Regions from separate parts of the Larkinella insperata genome, predicted to be linked through region 2. Evidence: riboswitches for the same ligand, from Rfam matches in the RefSeq annotation. Region 2 holds a riboswitch; each other region holds the start of a gene.
The links. A riboswitch is a leader RNA that binds a small molecule or an ion and turns the genes downstream of it on or off. The one in region 2 is predicted to bind thiamine pyrophosphate.
Positions count from the first base shown of each region.

Region 1: linked by a shared signal. The riboswitch ahead of OQ371_RS08230 (TonB-dependent receptor) and the one ahead of thiM (hydroxyethylthiazole kinase) in region 2 are both predicted to bind thiamine pyrophosphate.
Region 3: linked by a shared signal. The riboswitch ahead of thiS (sulfur carrier protein ThiS) and the one ahead of thiM (hydroxyethylthiazole kinase) in region 2 are both predicted to bind thiamine pyrophosphate.

Region 1 covers NZ_CP110973.1:2,019,423-2,026,730, reverse strand. The annotation lists gene OQ371_RS08240 (alpha/beta hydrolase) at 1-493, opposite strand, end outside; gene OQ371_RS08235 (ring-cleaving dioxygenase) at 572-1,513, opposite strand; TPP riboswitch at 1,665-1,762, shown strand; gene OQ371_RS08230 (TonB-dependent receptor) at 1,851-4,262, shown strand; gene OQ371_RS08225 (cystathionine gamma-synthase) at 4,358-5,497, opposite strand; gene OQ371_RS08220 (TVP38/TMEM64 family protein) at 5,564-6,241, shown strand; gene OQ371_RS08215 (alpha/beta hydrolase) at 6,238-6,996, opposite strand; one part of gene prfB (peptide chain release factor 2) at 7,057-7,308, opposite strand, start outside.
Region 2 covers NZ_CP110973.1:829,988-837,295, reverse strand. The annotation lists gene OQ371_RS03220 (DUF6624 domain-containing protein) at 1-414, shown strand, start outside; gene fabF (beta-ketoacyl-ACP synthase II) at 538-1,782, shown strand; TPP riboswitch at 1,815-1,916, shown strand; gene thiM (hydroxyethylthiazole kinase) at 1,963-2,769, shown strand; gene thiE (thiamine phosphate synthase) at 2,766-3,383, shown strand; gene thiD (bifunctional hydroxymethylpyrimidine kinase/phosphomethylpyrimidine kinase) at 3,383-4,189, shown strand; gene tenA (thiaminase II) at 4,199-4,849, shown strand; gene OQ371_RS03190 (GNAT family N-acetyltransferase) at 4,862-5,527, opposite strand; gene OQ371_RS03185 (DUF4287 domain-containing protein) at 5,627-5,833, opposite strand; gene OQ371_RS03180 (helix-turn-helix transcriptional regulator) at 6,369-7,308, shown strand, end outside.
Region 3 covers NZ_CP110973.1:6,455,386-6,462,693, forward strand. The annotation lists gene OQ371_RS25965 (putative Ig domain-containing protein) at 1-643, opposite strand, end outside; gene OQ371_RS25970 (hybrid sensor histidine kinase/response regulator transcription factor) at 1,927-5,886, shown strand; TPP riboswitch at 6,051-6,148, shown strand; gene thiS (sulfur carrier protein ThiS) at 6,235-6,438, shown strand; gene thiC (phosphomethylpyrimidine synthase ThiC) at 6,441-7,308, shown strand, end outside.

The sequences.
Region 1 (7,308 bases), 1.2 Mb from region 2:
TCGGAATATGCGGGTCAATGTCGCTACAGCCCAGAAAGATCGGGGTTTCCTCCAGTTCGCCTTCGTAAAGCCGGGGTGTACCGGGCGGGCCGATCAAACCACCGCTCAAGCCAAAAACGCCCCCGTAAGTCATGGCGTTGCGGGCTACGTACTCCAGCGCCAGACAGGCACCCTGCGAAAAGCCGAGCCAGAAAATCTGCGGAGGTTTGAAATTGTAATCGGACTGAAGCCGGGCCCGAATGCTGGTGAGCACCTGCAAAGCCGAGGATAGGTGCGGTTCGTTTTGCTCGAGTGGACTCAGAAACGAATTCGGATACCACGAATTCTGGCTGGCCTGCGGGGCGACAAACGCAAACTCCTCATCATCGATGTAATCTGACAACGACAGGATGTCGCGTGCCGAGGCCCCCCGGCCGTGCACCATCACCATAACTTTTGCGGCAGCTTCCAGCGGTTTCCCGGCTGTAATAAAATTGTTCGGATCGTGTATCATGGCTGTCTGGGCTGCGGGCGGAGGGAAAAAGACCTTGGAAAACAACTCCATGCCTCCTTGCCCTCCGCCTTGTGCGATTTATTTCACTTCAATTTTTGGCAATACCGCTTCGATTTTAGCGCGCCGGGGTTCGTACCACTCCGGCAATTTAAGCGTTTTCCCCAATTCGGCAACGGACTCGTCCACCGCAAATCCCGGAGGGTTGGTGGCGACTTCAAACAAAATACCGCCCGGCTCGCGGAAGTAAATGCTGCGGAAATAATTCCGGTCCTGAACGGGCGTAACGTGATACCCGGCTTCCAGCAACTGGTGTTGCAGAACGATCTGCGATTCGTCGGAATCCGTCGAAAACGCAACGTGGTGAACCGAACCGGCCCCCTGGTGCGCCCGGGCATCATTCACCGGGTGCCGGACATCCACATAATTTCCGGAACCTCCTTCGCCAGCCTGGAACCGGAAAAGCCCGGCTTCTTCTGATACCAACGTATGACCGAGGGATTCGGTTAATAATTTTACCGTATCCTCCACCCGAACTTCGTTCAGCGTAACCGTGTGGAAGCCTTTGACAGCGTGTTCAACCGGAATAAACCCGTTCGACCAGCCGGGACGTTGATCGTTGTCGTGCGCCACCAGTTCAATGCCCATCCCGTCGAAATCCTCAAAACGCAGGTAGGTTTCGTTGAACCGCTGGTAAGGTCCCGAGAAGGGAATATTAAATTCCTGCAGGCGGTTGGTCCAGAAGTTCAGGGATGCCGCCGGAACCGAAAAAGCCGTGTATGTGAGTTGTCCTCCCCCCTTCCGGCCCCGCGGAATGCCTTTCCCGTACGGAAAGAACGTCAGGATACTGCCCGGTGAACCGGTTTCGTCACCGTAGTACAAGTGGTAAACGTCCGGTGCATCAAAATTGATGGTTTTTTTGACCAGCCGCAGCCCCAAAATATGGGTGTAAAAGTCAACATTGGCTTGAGCATCTCCGGCCAAAGCCGTTACGTGGTGTAATCCATTGACGAGCGTTTCCATGTTCCTGTGAGTTTGAGCGTTATACGGATTGAATTTATAATGTATCAACATTTAATGTATATACATTTAAATTTACTGTAAAGTTCATTGGCATTCAATATTTCTCTACCATGCTTATTTGTGAGTACTTAACCGTACCTTTGCCTTGCTAATCTTACACAAGGGGTGCCTTAATACAACGGGCTGAGATTATACCCATTGAACCTGCACCGGGTAATGCCGGCGAAGGGAATGTACGAGCGGACCGAAGCGGAAAGCTTCCAAGCCGTCAGTTTTTACACGACTATAGACCAGATTGATGGGTTGGCCCCTTGCCTGTCGTGACCATTGCGTACACATGAAAAATTTTACGATCGGACGGAAGCCCCGTACGCATTATTTCGCCTGTTTAAGTGCTCTGACGGCCCTTTTTTTCCTGATTCATTTCCCCGTCTGGGCACAATTCTCCATTTCCGGTACTATCAACGATGCCGACGGTGGGGTTTTACCCGGTGCCGCCATTTCCATCGAAGGCACGTACAAAGGCACTTTTGCCGATGCCGACGGTGCTTTCCGCCTGACCAACCTGAAGGCAGGGTCCGTACAACTGCGGGCTTCCCTGCTCGGGTATGAGCCGATCACGCAGACCGTCGACCTCAATCAAGATGCCCGGATTACGCTGACGCTCACGAAAACCGTTGTTGTAGTCGATGAGGTGGTGGTAAGTGCTACGCGGGCCAATCAAAAGTCGGCGATTGCCTACACCGACGTGTCGGCCAGAGAACTCACCAAGCAGAATCTGGGGCAGGATATTCCGCTCCTGCTCAACTTTACGCCTTCGCTGGTAACAACTTCCGACGCGGGTGCGGGGGTGGGCTATACGGGTTTTCGGATTCGGGGGTCGGATGCCACGCGGATTAACGTTACGGTCAACGGTATTCCGTACAACGACGCCGAGTCGCAGGGCACGTTCTGGGTCAATATGCCCGATATTGCTTCGTCGGTGAGCAGCATTCAGATTCAGCGGGGCGTCGGCACGTCGACCAACGGCGCGGGCGCTTTCGGGGCCTCCGTCAACGTACAAACCAACAGCTTCGAGAAAAACCCGTACGGGGAAGCCGACATTTCCGGCGGTTCGTTCAATACACTAAAAACCACGGTTAAAGCTGGTTCTGGTTTGTTGAGTAACCATTTTGTAGTTGATGCCCGGCTTTCCCGGATCATCTCCGACGGGTACATTGACCGGGCGTCGTCGGATTTGAAATCGTTTTACGTCTCGGGCGGCTGGTACGGTAAAAAAAGCTTTGTGCGCCTGAACGTCTTTTCGGGAACGGAAAGAACCTATCAGGCCTGGGACGGTGTACCGGAAAATCTGCTGAAAACCAACCGGACCTACAACGCCTACACCTACGACAACGAGGTTGATAACTATCAGCAGGACCACTACCAACTGATCAGTTCCCACGAATTAAATCGCAACTGGCGCCTGAATGCGTCGTTGCATTACACCCAGGGGCGCGGCTACTACGAGCAATTCCGGGAGGGCGAAGACTTAGCGGATTACGGTTTACCGCCGGTTGTGATCCGTGATTCAGCAATTACCCAGACGGATCTGATCCGCCGTCGCTGGCTGGATAATGACTTCTACGGGGCCGTTTTCTCGCTGGATTACAACAGTTTTGGCAAGTTGACGGCCAACATCGGCGGGGGCTGGAACCAGTACACCGGCAAGCACTACGGCGAAATCATCTGGGCACGGTTTGCCAGCACGGGCAACATCCGGCATCGGTATTACGACAACGACGCGACCAAAACCGATTTTAATCTGTACGGAAAAGCGTATTACCAGTTCAGTTCAAAATTCAACGCTTACGTTGATTTGCAGATCCGAACGGTCGAATACTCCTTTTTAGGATTCGACAACCTGCTTCGGAATGTGCAGCAGGAGGCTAGTCTAAACTTTTTCAACCCCAAAGCCGGAATTACCTACGCTCTGGACGATCACAGCAGTTTGTATGCTTCCTTCGGCGTCGGCCACCGCGAACCCAACCGCAACGATTACACGCAGTCGACACCCGCCAGCCGCCCCAACGCCGAGCGGCTGAATGATTGGGAAGCGGGCTATAAAATGCAGACCCAGCGGCTGGCTTTTTCGGCGAACCTGTACTTCATGAAGTACAGAAACGAGCTTATTCTAACGGGACAAATCAACGATGTGGGCGCGCAGAACCGCGTTAACGTGCCCAGAAGCTACCGGGCCGGTATTGAACTGGAAGCGGGGGCATTGCTGACCAAACAGCTCCGCTGGAACGTCAATGCCACCTTCAGCAAAAACAAAGTGAAATCGTTTACCGAGTTTCTCGATAACTACGACACGGGCGAACAGCAGATTAACCGGTATATAAACACGGATATCGCTTTTGCGCCCAATACTATTGTTGGTTCACAGTTGCTTTACACGCCCGTCAAAGGGCTTGAAATCGGCTTGCTGTCGAAATATGTGGGGAAGCAGTACCTGGACAATACCTCAAACGAAAACCGCAAACTGGACGCGTATTTCGTCAACGACCTGCGGTTTATTTACACGCTGAAGCCCAAAGGCATGAACGAAATCGCGTTTTCGCTGCTGCTGAACAATGTTCTGGGAGAGTTGTATGAGTCGAACGGGTATACCTTCAGCTACATTTCAGAAGGGCGAGCCGTCACCGAAAACTTTTACTACCCACAGGCCGGACGGAATTTTCTGGCGGGCGTGAGGATGCGGTTCTAAACCGATGTTCCGCAGATTAAGGGCGTAACCAAGGAGCTGTCTTGTTCAGTTACTTCCAGTCAGCCTTTAATCTGCGGAATCCTGATTCATAAAGTTTATCCAATTGCCTGCTCCAGATCCTGGATCAAATCGTCAACATCTTCAATTCCAACGCTCAGGCGGATTAGCGTATCCTTCAAACCGTTCTTTTCGCGTTCTTCTTTCGGTATGCTGGCGTGGGTCATTGAAGCCGGGTGTGTGCAAAGCGACTCGACCCCGCCCAGCGATTCGCCCAGCGAAAATACCTTGAAACTTTCCATCACCCGCACGGCTTCCGGCAGCGAATCACCGCGTAATTCAAACGATACCATTCCGCCAAAACCGCGCATTTGCCGTTTCGCCAGCGCGTGTTGCGGGTGGTTCTCCAGCCCCGGGTAATTGACCTGACCTACTTTCGGATGCTGGCTCAGGTACTGGGCAATCTTCAGGGCATTTTCACAATGCCGCTGCATTCGGATGTGAAGCGTTTTGATGCCGCGAAGCACCAGGAAACAATCCTGCGGTCCGGGTACGGCCCCACATGCGTTCTGAATGAATGCCAGCCGCTTCGCGATTTCGTCGTCGTTCAGCACAATGGCGCCCATCACCGTGTCGGAGTGACCGCCGAGGTATTTGGTCACCGAGTGCATCACCATGTCGGCCCCCAGGTCGAGCGGATTTTGCAGATAGGGCGAGGCAAAGGTGTTGTCAACCACCAGCAGCGTATTTTTGGCTTTCGTAATGGCGGCAATAGCGGTAATGTCTACAATGCGCAACAACGGGTTGGTTGGGGTTTCAATCCAGACCATTTTCGTAGCGGGTGTAATGGCACTTTCCAGCGCCGACGGGTCTTCCAGGCCGATAAACTTAAATTTTAGCCCAAATTCCTGAAAAACCCGGACCATAATCCGGTAAGTACCACCGTAAAGATCGCTGCTGGCAACAATCTCGTCACCCGGTTTAAACAGTTTCAGAATGGCGTCGGTGGCCGCCAGCCCGGATGCGTAACAAATGCCGTATTTGCCGTTTTCGAGCGCGGCCAGGTTATTTTGTAAAGCCGTTCGGGTTGGATTTTGCGTCCGGGCGTACTCATAGCCCTTGTGCTTCCCCGGCGACTCCTGCACGTAAGTCGACGTCTGGTAGATGGGCGTCATGATGGCCCCGGTTGTGGGGTCCGGTTCAACGCCGGCGTGGATGGCTTTGGTTGCGAATTTCATACCCGAATGTAACACGGTTTTACAAACGGTGCCAGTCGTTGCCCGAAAATGCCGTAAGTTTGGTGCGTGAAAAAAGTCTTCCTCAACGCTTTATCGGGCCCGGCGGTGGCTGGAATCATTCTGTCGGTTACCCCACTTGTGTTCAGTTCTGCGCTGACCTACCTGGCCGTTTCCTACGAGCCGCTTATCGCCCAGTTCAACGGCTGGGAATGGCTGGGGCTGACGGCGGCCTGTTGCCTCACCTCCGCCTTTGCGCTGACGCCACCCACTTTTCTAGCCCTCATTTTCGGGTACTTTCTCGGCTGGAATTCGCTACTGCCGCTGTTTGCGCTCAACATGATCTGTATTCTGCTCGTGAACCGGATGGTAAACTGGGTCGATCAGGATCGGTTTGTGCGGTTTATCGAGCAGAATCCGAAAGCCAGGAAGGTGCTGGAACGGATTCGGGAACAGGAGCTGAAAGTGATTTTCTTCGCGAAATTATCGCCGGTTCTCCCTTTTGCCGTCATCAATCTGGTGTTTGCCTTATCCGGTGCGCGTTTGAGAAACATTCTGCTGGGCGGTTTTCTGGGCATGATTCCGCGCACCTTCATCGCCGTCTGGACGGCCCAGCAGGCCCGGGAAATCCGAACGTTGGTAGAAGATCCGAACGCCGGAAGCTGGACACAAATTTCCGTTGGCGTGCTGCTGCTGGCGTCAGTTATTGGCCTGTATGCCGTTCTAAACCGGGCATTGAATCGCTAAAGCAGCTTAGCTACTTTTTCAATGAGCCGGTTGTGACCGGTTTTCAGAACTGTCAGTTCATAAGCCTGTAGCCCGCGGGTCAGGGGTTCCAGAAATGAAACCGGGAGAACCTGATCAAAATAGCCCGCAAAAAAACGGATGCGCAGGGGGTGCTGGTTCAGCAAAGCGCTCAGGACACGGTGGTCGAACTGCAATTTTTGAAAGTATACCCAGGAATCGTAGACCTGTTTTCGCTGCTCGGCGGTCGCCAGGGTGCTCTCCGCAAATTTCAGGACGCTGCGATTGATCAATCCGATGGCAATGAAAAACTGGCCAAACCGGTGCAGCAGCGGCATGTGCTTCAATAAATACCGAAAAAGCCAGCGGCCCGGGCGGGTGTGGGTTGCCAGGTGGTACCACGGACTGATGGTAATACCGTCGGGGGCTAGCAAAATCAATTCTTCCAGTTGGGAGGCAAAAGCTTCAGCAGTGGCCAGGGCAAACCGTCCGCCCATGCTGAAACCAACTACGGCAAACCGTTCAAGCCGGTACTGGTGGAGGAAATCCTGAATGTGTTGCTGGTAAGCCGTTTTGGTGAGTGCGTCGTCGGTTACCGTTGGCGGGTGAGCACCGTGGAAAAACAAATCGAAGGCATACACGGCATACCGTCCTTCCAGCGCGCGTGCCAGCGGCTCAAAGACCCGGTGATCCTGACCAATACCGTGAAACGCCAATAAAGGAACCGGGCCGTCGGACAGCCTGAAAACCGGGAGCATGGCTAAACATACAACAAACGAAAATCCCCGGCAAGCCAGGCTGCCGGGGACGTCCTTGTGTTAATCCTGCATCAGCAGGTAGGCTTTGATGAATTCATCGAGATTACCGTTCAGCACAGCGTCCGTGTTGGAGGTCTGGTAACCGGTGCGGTGATCTTTCACCCGGCGGTCGTCGAGAACGTAGCTCCGGATTTGCGAACCCCACTCAATTTTTTTCTTGCTGGCTTCTACTTCGGCCCGGGCCGCGTTGCGTTTTTCAACTTCGATCTGGTACAGCTTCGATTTCAAAAGCCGCATGGCCACTTCCTTGTT
Region 2 (7,308 bases):
ACCCGTCAGAAAATCAAAGACATGGACAAAGAACACCTGGCCGAAGTCGAGAAAGTGATCGATCAGGTGGGTGGTTATCCGGGCCGGAGTGTGGTCGGTCAGCCGCTCGATCAGGTGGCGTTCCTGATCATTCAGCACAGCACCGACCGGGCGGTTCACGAAAAATACCTGCCGATGCTGACCGAAGCTGCCCAGAAAGGCGAGCTGGATAAAGCCGGGGTGGCCTTTCTGACCGATCAGGTGAAGGTTCAGAAAAAGGAAAAACAGATTTACGGCACCCAGATTCACATCAACAACCAGGGCAAAAAAGACGTGTACCCGGTTGAGGACGAGGGCAATCTGGACCAGCGTCGGAAAGAGATGGACCTGGAACCCATGTCGGCCTACCTGGCCCGGATGGGGGTGAAAAAGTAATTTTCGGAAGACCAACAGCGTACCCACGGACGGGCCCATCCACGCGGCTCAATCCGTGGGTACTTTATTTTACGCGGAAGTCGCTTTCTTTGCAGACAATTTTCCGTACTCACTGTTCCGCATATGTTACATCGCGTTGTTGTTACCGGAATCGGCGCATTTACGCCCATCGGTAAAGACATTCCCACATTCTGGCAAAATACCGTTGAAGGCCGTTCGGCGTTCGCACCCATTACGCGTTTTGATGCTTCCTTATACCGTACCCAATTTGCCGCCGAGATCACCGGTTATGACCCCGCGCAGTTTTTAAACCGCACGGACAGCAAGCGGGCCGATCGCTACACGCAATTCGCCCTGATAGCGGCTGACCAGGCCATTGCTGATTCCGGTTTTGATCTGTCGGCGATGGACCCCTTCGATGTGGGCGTGATCTGGGCGTCGGGTCAGGGCGGTACCGAAACGCTGGAGGAACAAACCACCGAATTTGCCCGGGGCGACGGCCACCCACGCTTTAGTCCGTTTCTGGTTCCGAAAGTGTTGGTCAACCTGGCATCCGGCCTGATTTCCATCCGGCACGGTTTTATGGGCATCAATTACACGCCGGTTTCGGCCTGTGCCAGTTCCAATTCGGCCCTGATGGATGCCTTCAACTACATCCGGCTGGGCAAAGCCAAAATTATTGTCAGCGGTGGCTCCGATGCGGCCATTACACCGTCTTCCTTTGGCGGGTATTGTTCCATGAAAGCCATGTCGACCCGCAACGCCAACCCGCAGGCCGCTTCCCGGCCGTTCGATGTGGAGCGCGACGGTTTTGTGATGGGCGAAGGGGCGGGGGCGCTGGTGCTGGAAGAATACGAACACGCCCGGGCCCGGGGCGCTACCATCTACGGGGAAGTGGTGGGCGCGGCCATGACCGCCGATGCATACCACATCACGGCCACGCATCCGGAGGGCATCGGCGCCACCCGAGCCATGCAGCTCGCCCTGAAGGAAGCCCAACTGACCATCGAAGAGCTGGATTACCTGAATGCCCACGCGACTTCCACGCCGGTGGGGGATCTGTCGGAGATGAATGCCGTCGCCCGGCTGACCGGCCATAGAAAAACGAAGCTGCGCATCAGCGCTACCAAGTCCATTACGGGGCACCTGATGGGAGCCGCCGGGGCTATCGAAGCGCTCATCAGTCTGCTGGCGATGCGCGACAACGTGGTTCCGCCCACGATCAACACCGAGGTGCGCGATCCGGCCATTCCGGAAAATCTAAACATCGTTTTCCGGGAAGCCCAGTCTACGCCGGTCCATACCGCCATGAGCAACACCTTTGGTTTTGGCGGACACAACGGGATTGTGGTTTTTAAAAAAATATAAAGACCGTAACCGGAAAATCGCCTACCTTTGTCGGGCAACTTTAGGGGTGTCAGTGCCGAAACGGGCTGACTGAGAGGATACCCTCATCACCTGATGCAGTTTGTACTGCCGTAGGGAAAAGTTACCGAGAAGCCGTTTGCTTTCCTCTAAAGTTGCTGTAGCTAACTCATTGACAGCAACATGTTTCCAACACCGCCATCCATCTGGACTGACCTCGCAAGGATTCGGGCGCAGGCTCCCCTGATTCATAACATCACCAACTTCGTAGTCATGAACAACACGGCCAACGCCCTGCTGGCCCTGGGTGCGTCGCCCGCCATGGTTCATGCGCCCGAGGAAGTGGAAGATTTTGTTGCTATTTCCAGCGCACTGGTCGTCAACATCGGCACGCTCGATGCCACCTTCGTAGCGGGAATGAAACTCGCCATGCGCCGGGCCAAAGACCTGGGCAAGCCGGTTGTATTCGATCCGGTGGGGGTGGGCGCAACGGCCTACCGCAACCGGGTAAGTCAGGAGCTTCTGACGCAGGCAACGCCCGACATTATCCGGGGCAATGCGTCCGAAATCATGGCCCTAGCCGGTTTGAATGCGCAGACCAAGGGCGTTGATAGCACCGTCGGTTCCGATGCCGCCGTAGAGGCTGCCCGGCGACTGAGCAAAGCCTGGGGGGGCGTGGTGGTCGTCAGCGGGGCGACGGACTACATCGTTCAGGGCGATCAAACCGCTACCATCGGCAATGGTCATCCGCTGATGGCGAAAGTAACCGGCATGGGTTGCACAGCTACGGCCCTGACGGGGGCGTTTGCCGCAATCAATGCCGACTATTTTCGGGCTGCGACCCACGCGATGGCCGTGATGGGAATCGCGGGCGAGCTGGCGGCTGAAAAACAGGCGGCCCCCGGCAGTTTGCAGCTTAACTTCCTGGATTGCCTGTATCAACTCACCGAATCGGCTATTCAGAGCCGGTTAAACCTGTCGGAACGATGAGCGAATTGTATCTGGTGACCGACGCCGACATTGGTTGTCGGGCGGGTCACACGGTTCCGTATGTTGTCGAGGAAGCGTGCCGGGCCGGAGTTCGGTGGGTGCAGGTACGGGAGAAAACCGCATCGACCCGCGCCTTCGTGGAACTGGCCGCGGAACTGAAACGAATTACGCAAACCTACGGTGCCCGGCTGATCATCAACGACCGCGTCGATGTGGCGCTGGCCGTTGATGCCGACGGGGTACACGTGGGGCAGGATGACATGCCTCACCAACTGGTCCGGAAGCTGATCGGACCTGACAAAATCCTGGGGCTTTCGGTGAATAACCTGGCCGAGTTACAGGAAGCCCGGGGGACGGCTGTTGATTACCTGGGCGTTGCGGCCATTTTTCCAACCGCTACGAAACAGGATACGTCCAGCCTGTTGGGATTGGAGGGTCTCCGGGAACTTTGCCGCCAGACCCAGCTACCCACGTTTGCCATTGGCGGCATCAACACCGGGAATATTCAGGACGTGATTCGGGCGGGCGCTACGGGGGCGGCTGTCGTATCGGCCATCTGCGGCCATCCGTCGCCCTACGAAGGCACGCGCGAACTTATTCAACTAATTCAGTGATGAAAACCTACGCACGTACGCTCACCATCGCGGGTTCCGACAGCGGGGGCGGGGCCGGTATTCAGGCCGACCTCAAAACGTTTGCGGCTTTGGGCTGTTACGGCATGTCGGTGCTGACGGCGCTCACGGCCCAGAATACCAAAGCCGTAACCGGTATTTTTCCGGTGCCGCCCGCCTTCATTGCGGAACAAATCAAAGCCGTTCTGAGCGACATCGGGGCCGATGCCGTCAAAATCGGGATGTTGCATTCGCCGGAGGTGATTGAGGTGGTTGCCAAAACGCTGGTTGAATTCGGTGCCACGAACATTGTGCTCGACCCGGTGATGGTGGCCAAAAGTGGGGACAAACTGCTGCAGGATGAAGCCGTCGATGCGCTCAAAACCTACCTGTTGCCAATTTCCACGGTGATTACGCCCAACCTTCCCGAAACCAGTGTGTTGCTGGGCCGGGCGGTAGAGACGCAGGCCGATATGCTGCCAGCAGCCGTCGATCTGGCCCGTTTCGGGTCCCGTACGGTTCTGGTCAAGGGCGGTCACCTCACGACGGAGGAGAGCGCTGATTTGCTGTATTTGGCCACGGGCGAACACCACTGGTTTGCAACGCCCCGGATTGCAACGGAGAATTCGCACGGAACGGGCTGCACCCTTTCATCGGCCATTGCCGCCGGGTTGGCAAAAAAACGCTCGGTGGAAGAATCTGTATCGGCGGCCAAATCGTATTTAACACACGCCCTTCAGACGGGAGCGGTTTATACATTAGGTCACGGACACGGACCGGTCCACCACTTTTTCAACGTTTGGCAATAACTCTACTCAATGCTGTTTACGGAACAACTCTGGCAGGATATTTCGCCCATTTATGACTCAATTCTACAACACGGTTTTGTAAAGAAATTAACGGCGGGGAGCCTGCCCTCGCCCACGTTTCAGTACTACATTCAGCAGGATGCGCTGTATCTGGCCGATTTCGGCCGGGCGCTGAGTCAGCTGGCGGCCCGGGCCACCCAGCCCGGCGACATGCTGCAGTTTGCCCAGTTTGCCCAGAACGCCATTCTTGTTGAACGGGCGCTGCACGAAACCTACTTTACGCTGTATGCCATTGAACCGCAAACCGTAAAGATGCCCGCCTGTTTTGCCTACACCAATTATTTGCTGGCCACCACCTCGTTGCAGTCCATCGCGGTAGGGGCCGCGGCTGTTTTGCCGTGCTTCTGGATTTACCGGGAAGTGGGCCAGTTTATTTATCAGCGGGCCATTCTGGCCAATCCGTACCGGGCCTGGATCGATACGTACGCGGGCGATGCCTTTGATCAGTCGGTGACGCAAATGCTGGAGTTGACCGACCGGTTTGCGGAGCAGGCTGGCCCGGTGGAACGGGAGATGATGCGGGAAGCCTTCCGGATGTCGAGTCGGCTGGAATGGTATTTCTGGAACGACGCGTATACCCAGAGCGGCTGGTTGGTGTAAAACCGGTTGCCGTTACCTGTCGTCCAGAATGTCGGCGGCCAGGGCGTTGACGGTTTCCCACGAAAAAGGCAGCCACTGGCCCGTGTTGTCGTCGAATACTTCGGTGGCTTCTTCGCACGGAAACAGCTTGTAGTCAAACTTGGGATAATTGCTGACGAGGTAGCCCGGGTAATAGTAGAGTTTTTGCTGCTGCCGGGCGTAGATGATTTTTTGCAGCATCAGAAACTTGCCCAAGCTGTGCCGGCGGTATTCCGGATCGTAGAAATTCATGATACCGGCAATGCTTTCAGCACCGTGGTCAAAAATTCCGACCGCAATCAGGTGATCGCCGTCCCGAACTTCAACGGAGTAAGTGTCAAAGGCGTTATAGGGCGAACCGCTCATGAGCCAGAACTCCACCGATTCGGGCGCTTCAAAGTCTACGGCGTTGCGATACCGATTGTAAAGGGCCCGTACCTCGTTTGTCAGCGCAAAGGGTTTGGCAACGACCGAAAACGGGGCATTACGCCGGAGCAGCGCGCGCTGCTTACTGCCGAACTCGACGTTTGCCAGGTCGAACCGCAGCCAGTGAACGGGTAAAATTGTGTTGTCGTAAATCAGGTACCGGCAGGTGAAAATATCCTGATGCATCCGGAAATAGCCCAGGCTCAGGTACAAATCCAGCTCACTTCCTCTCATGGTTAGGGCGTATAAACAGGCCACGCGTGATTGGCCTACAAGTTAATACGAAAGTGTCGACAACCAGCCGTTTTGGACATGGATTATCATTCGGTCCGCTTAAAGCAAACCGTCGTCTTTAAAAAGCTTGTAAATCGCCATGGCGTGGCCGTGCCCCAACTGAAAATCATTCGCTAGCCAGGCTACAATTTCGCCGGCTTTTGTACCAGGTTTGAGCAACCCTTTCTCGCCGGCCAGTCGCTTGAAATCATCCGGTTGTTGCCCCGTTTTCTTTTCGATGTTGTCGAGATAAGCCTGAAATGACATAAGAGCGAATAGTTTAACTACAACAGACGAAGTAAAAATAGGAAAGTCGCAGACATATACCAGTTCCCAGGAAGGAATCTTTCAGGTGGTGTAGACAGAAAAAACGACAAACCAGGGTGGAATTTGTTGGTAAGCTGATCAGGAAATAAAATTCGAAATTACACGCTCAGCCCGACCGGAGCGTGCTCGTAGCTACTGAATTGAAAGCCAGCTCTGAAGGGGTTGATTCACTGCCTGCAATCGGGACAACTTGTCTCGGGCCGCAAAATTAAGCCGGGGCTGTCCTTCGCTACCTACGAATAACGGATAATCACCTACCCGAAGCGGATTTTAGCCACCGCAACTCAATCGCCCGCTTTCACAATTGAGAACGCTCTTCTGCCGGTTGAGAAGCAATCCAGCTTCGTACGGGGTTTCCTTCCAGTAGTTTTGTTTTACGCCCGAACCGACCGGGATCTACCATTTTCTCCCTAAACAGACACAGCGCATGGCAGCTACGGTTTTACAAACGACGGACTTATTTGAATTTAACCGAATGCCCGGTTCAGAGGGGTTAGCGGCCGACGGTTTCCTGCGCTTTCAAAATCGAAAAGCCGGCAATGTTGCGGTTAAAAACATTGTATTTCCACACATGCAGATCATGGAGACGCAGTGGGAGACGGCCAATGACATTGAACTGCAAGATGTTAATCCCTCCGAAGGAATTTCCATCAATTTCATGCTCGGTGGAACCATCGATACGCAGTTTCGGGGCATACGTCAGGAACTGAACATGCGCCCCGGTACGCACAATCTGGTGCACGCTCCGGAAGCAAGCCACCGCAACCGATTGAAGCGCGGGCAATCCCTTTCGATGCTGCTGGTGAGTCTGGACAAGGCATTTTTTATGTCGGCCATCGGACAGGACGATAGCTGGAGCGAACGGATTCTGAACGAGTTACACCACGAGCGGCCTTTTTCCGGCATTTCGGGCACGTCGACGATCACCCCCCAGATGCGGCATCTGATCGATGATATCCGGAGTTGCAAAGCCCTGGGGCCTATGCGCAATCTGCTCATTCAGTCGCGGGTGCTGGAGCTGGTGGCGCTGGAGATCGAGCAGTTCAAAACGCCGGTTCTGGCGTTGGAGGCCATTCCGGCCGATGAAGTCGAAAAGCTGCACCAGTTAAAACGGTACCTGGATGCCAACTTTCTGTCGGACCATTCGCTGGCGCAACTAAGCCGGTATTGCCTGCTGAACGAGTTTAAGGTCAAGAAAGGCTTCAAGCAACTGTTCAACACTACGGTTTTCAACTACCTGCGTAAGCTGCGGATGGAACATGCCGCGCAACTGCTACGAAACTACGCGCTGTCGGTCGATGAGGTGGCCGACCGGCTGGGGTATGAACACGCCCAGCATTTTTCGATTGCCTTTAAAAAATACGCCGGGCTGACGCCTTCTCAGTACTTACAGGGAAAGGCACCCGTCCGTCCGC
Region 3 (7,308 bases), 940 kb from region 2:
GCAGCCCCCGCACCAGGTCGACTTTCACCCAGCCCGTGGGGGTTTTGGTCAGTTTGGAGACGATGCCCGAGTTGGTGTCCAGGTTCAAATCGCCCTCGGGTCCGCCGATGCGGCTGTCGCTGGAGGAGACGTAGAGGATGGGGCTGCTGGCGGTGCCGCTGACCAGCAGGCCGGTGACCTGTCGGGTGGTGACCGCAGGGGCCAGTGAGCCGTCGTCGTTGTGGTTGGGGATGGTGTTGATGAGGCTGATGGTCTCCTGGCTGGCGATGGCGTAGTCGTTGGGGGCGTTTTTGACGATGGTCAGGACCTTGATCAGGCCGTTCTGCTGGGCCACGTAGAGTTTGCCGTCAGGTCCAAACTGTAGAGAGGTGGGGTTTTTCAGGCCGGCGGTGATGTCGAGTCGGCCGTTGGGGTTGTCTTTCAGCAAACTCGACTTGAAATTAAAACTAGCGTTTTTGACCTGCTCTTTAGAAGGCTTGGCGTTGCGTACTTTTTTAATCAGTTTATATAAACCCCTGAATTTATTCTTATCAGGTCCTTTGCCCTGTCCCCAGGCGTCCGGAGCGTTGAAACAGGTAACGAGCGCCAGCCATACGCAGATACTGTTCATCACCAATGTGAATCGGGTAGATGTATTTTTCATCTGATTTCAGTAAGTGAATGGTTAATTAAGAAACAGGAGGTTGAGATAATAAAGCAACGTGTAAGACGCAGGAAACTGAACGTTTGGCGTTTCAGCTATTTTCTCGATTTAGATGGCGTTAAGAATTTTGTCGCCTGATGCGTTGTATAAGGAATAGGCCTCTTACCAGTAGTTATCAAATCGATACTATTCTTTCGCAGGGTTAAGAATATTTAACTATATGACCTATGATTATCAATAAAGTATCAACAATTTTTTACTTCTTAGCTAATTTAACTACTTATCTATAATAAGAACCTTTTGAATTATCGATACCAATAAGCCGTAAAATCCTTAATTATACTTATAACAGTCGTGTTCGACCTGGACCATTTACTGAACATACCTAAAAAACTTTAACTTGGTTTAACATATGTAAATAAGACTCCCCTACTATGTTTTGCCGGTTTATCTCTCGTTTTACTATCAATGCTTTAGACCTTCCATCGACAGGCTTATTTCGACTTAACGGGATACTACAAACCGCTTAAAACCTAATTACAGGTATTAATCGATGCTGACAACTTCGTCAAAAAGAATTCAAAAGTAGACCTTGAATAGTAGGGGAACTATAAGAAAAAAGACAAATCCTATAAATTTAGAAGCACACTTTCATTCCAAAACGGTTTGGCGACAGGTAATAGAACCTCAATAGTTGATATATCATAAACAGAAGTCTAACTATTACAAACTTCGATACCAGGTTTTCTTACGTCATTCAAATGCCTTTCAATACTAGATAAACAACTTAAAACCCTAAACTATAAACTGCAAAACCTGCTAGAAGCACATTATTTTTAGCCCCCCTTTTGCATCATTAGTAATCTGTATAGTAAAGCGAACGTACAGAAAGAATGGAGAGAAAAAATGCCAATCGAGAAAACACAATGGTATTTTTTCTCATAAAATCGACTACCATCCAATTGCTACAAATAGAGAAAAACAATCGAAAAGACAAGAATTAAGGGCATTGCAAAATATGGATAGCTGGAACGGTAGATAACTATATCGAATTACTTACTCAGAAAACCCTCAGATATAACAAAGCCTACTTATATTGTATGGTACAAAAAACTACAAATACCTATCATTTAAAATACTACTTCAGCACAAAATATAAGTATATGTAATCTAGCGCCTTATCTATTTGATAAAACGTTTTGCGAGTATAGAAAATGAAATTCTTTGCGAAGATTTATTGTCGAGTGTTGTGGGCATTCTCTCTGTTGCTGACCAATTGTTCTTTGTTCGCGCAATCTAGTCAACTACCCCGCCCTGTACCCATTAATTATCAGCAAGGACTACCCCAGGCATTCGTTACCTCAATCGTACAGGACCAGCAGGGCTTCATCTGGGTAGCCACCCGCGATGGCCTTAGCCGCTTTGATGGTCACCAATTCAAAACGTTTCAACCCTCAACCGATGGCCGTCCTTCATTATCCTATACAAGCATTACCAAGCTCCAGGTTGACGACCAGGGCCAAATCTGGATTTTCACCGAGCAGGGCGGCATTGACATGCTCAATCCGGAAACTGAACTCTTCACTAATTTCTCGCAATTGCCGTTCTTTCAACGCGCCTTCGGAAAGCGTTCCATCCTGGGTTTTTACCCCGATCATCACAACCGGCTCTGGGTTTCTTTTGCGAACGATGGTTTGGCCTGTATTGATTTGAAAACCCGCAGATTTCGCTGGTTTCCGCCGAACAATCATCCTACAACCCTTACGTTAGCCGGCCGGAGTATACTGGAAGATCGATTCCAGACGGTCTGGATTACAACCAATACCGGATTGGCCTACTTTGATGAAAACACCCAACGGTTTGTGGCTAAATCGCCCGACAATCTGCCCGAAAAAGACCGAATTCATACCCTTGATCAACGGCCTACCGGTGAGTTGATCCTCGGCTCTGACAATTTTTTTTCCGTCTGGGATGCGCGCAACGGTACGCTTCGACCGCACGCCTTGCCGGCTAAAAGTGAAGGAAAAAACTACTGGGGCTTCCAGATAGCCCGTGACAGCCGGGGAGTTATATACGCAGCCTACCGGAATTATCTTTTCCGGTACACCGAAGAACGCGGCCCTCAGATTATTGCCCATTTTCCCCAGTTCTCCAAACGGTGCCTTAGTCTGTTCATCGACCAGTCGGATGTGCTCTGGATGGGTACAGACGGGTCGGGTATTCTTAAATACGATCTGCGGGCGCATCAGTTTCAGACCGCCAGTTACGAAACCGCCTTCTTCCAGGATCTGCTGCATTCGTGGCTGGCGGCCTCCCCGCGACTTTCTGCCGACGAATTGGCTGTCGACCCCTACTTTTTTCGCTATACAATTGACCAGCAGGGCGTAATTTGGATGAACACGGGTTTGGCAACTTGTTACCAGCTTGATCTGGCGACGCGTCAGCTACGGAAGCTTCCCTTGCCCGCCCGTTGGCCCAACAGCCCCAAGCCCACCAAGCCGATGGTAACCGATGAACAAAACCGGGTGCTGGTGCTGGATGCCGGTCAGCTATGGCGCTATGAGCCCGACCAAAAGGAGTGGGTTCGCCTGCCTCACCAGTTTGATCCCGCCCTAACCGGAGAAGTGGTGCAGATGGTGATTGATCCGCGGGCTTTCTGGCTGGCGACCGCCCAGAACGGACTTTTCCGGCTGGATCGGCGCACCAATCAGCTCCGTCAGTTTACCCACCAACCCACCGTCGCCACCTCGCTGAGCAGCAACATTCTAATCAGCTTGTCGGACGATCCGGAACGTCCGGACCGCCTGTGGATAGGTACTTTCGGGAGTGGCCTTAGCATATTTGATAAACGAACCGGCAGGAGCCGTCGCCTGACCACCGCGAACGGTCTTCCCAATAATGTGATTTATTCGGTTATTCCGGACCAAAATAGGTATCTGTGGATGGGGACCAACCAGGGGCTGTGCCGCCTGAACCGCCGAACTTTTCAGACAAAAACTTACACGCACGAGGATGGGTTGCTGGCCGACGAATTCAACCGATTCCACTACCTGAAACTCCCCAACGATTCCATCATCTTGGCGGGTCTGGAAGGCTTTACGGCATTTCATCCGGCTAGGTTGGCCGACGACCACTTCCAGCCCAGAGTGGAACTGACGCAACTGATGATCCATAACAAAACCATCGCGTCTGGCGATGAATCGCCCCTGACTCAGCCCATTCAGGGGGTCGACCGGATTGAGTTGCCCCACAACCAAAACTTTCTGACCATCCGGTTTGCGGCCCTTCAGTTCAACAATCCCCCCAAAAATCGCTACCGTTACCAACTTCAGGGCCTGGACGACAACTGGATTGAAACCGATCAACCCCAAACCGTCTATACGTCGTTACCGCCGGGGCGGTACACCCTGCTGCTGAACGCGTCGAACACCTCCCGTATCTGGAGCTCCCAGGTGCGTCGGTTGTCCGTCATCATTCATCCGCCTTGGTGGGCGACCTGGTGGGCGTATGGGTTGTACGTGCTGATCGTTGTGGGCCTGGTCTGGGCGTTTGTCCGCTCGTACATCAACCGCCTGCGGTTACGGCAGACGATGCAATTACACCTCCAGAAAATTGCCTTCCAGAACAAAGAGACCCAGCAACTCAGGTCATTGGATGAGCTAAAAACCCGCTTTTTCACCAACATTACCCACGAGTTTCGCACGCCCCTGACTCTGATTATGGCCCCGGTCGAATCCTTACTGACCGACTTGCAGGATACCACCTATGCCAAACGGCTGGGCCTGATCAGCCGGAATGCCAAACAGCTACTGGGGCTTATTAATCAGTTGCTGGAATTGACCAAACTCGACGCCCACCTGATGCTCGTGGAGGAAACCATTGGCTGGCCGGGGTCTTTTGTCAAAAGCCTGGTTCAGCCCTTCGAAGAACTGGCGCAGGCTAAAAACATTCAACTGACTTACACCTCCGAGGTCACATCGCCTTACTGGTTCGACCGCGAAAAACTCGAGCGAATTATCAGCAACCTGGTGTCCAATGCCATCAAGTTTACCACCAGTGATGCAACTGACGGCACGATGGGAAAGGTGGCCGTGCGCCTGGCGGAAAAGAACGGCCTTCTGCTGACGGTAACCGACACGGGGATCGGCATCCCGCCCAAGCAGCTTCCTCATATTTTTGACCGGTTTTATCAAGTGGATGACTCCCGAACGCGCCAGCAACAGGGCACGGGCATCGGTCTGGCCCTGGTGAAAGAACTGGTGGATTTGCAGGGTGGTCGCATTACCGTCAACCGGCTAGACAACACAGAATTACCCTGGCAGACGCGCTTTCAGGTGTGGTTACCCTGCCGACCGGCCGGGGCCAGTAACGTTGCCCCGAATGATTCTATACGTTTCTCCCAATTCGAACCTACCATCGTCAGGGTGCCGTGGCTTTCCGAGCCCTCCGTCATGGCGTCCGCAGGGCAGGAAACCGAACCTCAGGAAGGCCCCCTGCTGCTGGTGGTTGAAGACAACGACGAACTGGCCGAATTCATTGCCGACAACCTGCCACGCTCCCACCGCGTCGTTCGGGCGGCCAATGGAGCCGAAGGCGTGAAACTGGCCCTCGATCAGATTCCGGATTTGGTGATCAGTGATGTGCTGATGCCGGTTATGGATGGCTACACGCTCTGCCAGCACCTGAAGCAGGATGAGCGCACCAGCCACATCCCGGTTATTTTACTAACGGCCAAGGCCACGTTGGAAAGCCGGTTCGAAGGGCTTTCTCGCGGGGCGGACGATTACCTCATCAAGCCGTTCCACGTTCAGGAACTGCAACTGCGGGTGCACAACCTGCTGGAACGGCAGCGTCGGATGCGGGCCTGGATAAAAGCGTCGCTGGTGTCGCATCTGGATTTGCCCGAAGTGGTGGAGTCGTTGCCCACGGATCCCTTCCTGGAGAAGCTCTACGGGATTATTGAAAAGCACCTGGAAAATTCAAATTTTGGCGTGGAGGAACTGGCGACCGAGATTGCCATAAGCCGCACCACCTTAAACCGGAAACTTAAAGCTTTGACGGGTTTATCCACCCGGGATTTGATCCGCAATTACCGGCTCCGGCAAGCGAGGGAATTGCTCCGGCAGGGTTACAACAGTTCAGAAACAGCCTACCGGGTTGGCTTCGAAAGTCCGGCCTATTTCACCAAGAGCTTCCGGGAGTTTTACGGCATGACCCCGCTGGAGTATGTCCGCCAGTCCTAACCGAAAACGGCGGGTTGAAACGGCGGGCGTCGTCACTGGCCTAGTCTCGTTTCGGGAAGGTATTCGGGTAAACCGTTTTCATTCGTTAACGGGAAATTTATCGTAGGAAAGATATTTGTAGCCATTCATTATCTTCTTTCCTATATTTGCCCAGCTTAACACAAGCCAAACTTTAGGGGTGTTCGCCTTCGGGCGGGCTGAGATGATACCCTCTGAACCTGAACAGGGTAATGCCTGCGAAGGGAAAAGTGACTCGTTGGACCAAACCGTACGTGGCTGCGTAGGTGGTTTGGCCATTCATTTTCATCCTCCCCGCTGTTTGGCCGAACCGAAACCGGTAGCCAAATCATGCAAGTCAAACTCAATTCAAAACCCGTCGATTGTCCGCCAGCCAGTACGCTGCTGGGGCTGTTGCAAACCCTTGGTCTGTCCGACCAGAAAGGCATTGCCGTAGCCTGCAACGACCGCATCATTCCCCGCGCCCGCTGGGGCCAGACTTCCCTTCAGGAAGCCGATTCCATCACGCTTATTCAAGCCACTCAGGGAGGATAATTATGAGCCAGAAAACCGAGAAACAGCCTGCACCGCCGTCCATCACCCGCGAACCGCTGACGGGATCGCGCAAAATTTACGTACCCGGTCAATTGCACAACATTCGCGTGGCCATGCGCGAAATTTTGGTTTCGGATACCGTCAGCCACCTCAACGGTCCGGAAATCAGAACCGCCAACGCGCCCGTTACCGTCTACGACACCAGCGGCCCGTACACGGATCCGGCGGTGCCCATCGACCTGCAAAAAGGCCTGCCCCGGCTGCGGGAATCCTGGATTCGGGAGCGTAACGATGTGGAAGAACTACCGGATTTTTCCTCTGATTACTGCCGCCAGCGTATGTCCGATACCCGACTGGATTCGTTGCGGTTCGAGCACATCCGTAAGCCGCTGCGGGCCAAACCGGGCCAGAACGTCACGCAGTTGCACTACGCGCGTCAGGGAATCATTACGCCGGAGATGGAATACATTGCTATCCGCGAAAATCAGCGCATTGACGCCATTCGGGGGGCTGACCCGCTGAAAGAGCAGCACCCCGGCAACAGCTTCGGAGCCAACACGCCAAAAGGCTTCATCACGCCGGAATTTGTGCGGCAGGAAGTGGCCGCTGGCCGGGCCATCATCCCCTCGAACATCAACCACCCGGAAAGTGAGCCAATGATTATCGGGCGTAATTTTCTGGTAAAAATCAACACTAACATCGGTAATTCGGTGGTGACGTCGAGCATCGAGGAAGAGGTCGAAAAGGCGGTATGGAGTTGCCGCTGGGGGGGCGATACGCTGATGGATTTATCGACGGGCAAGCACATTCACGAAACCCGGGAGTGGATTATCCGTAACTGCCCGGTGCCCGTCGGAACCGTGCCGATTT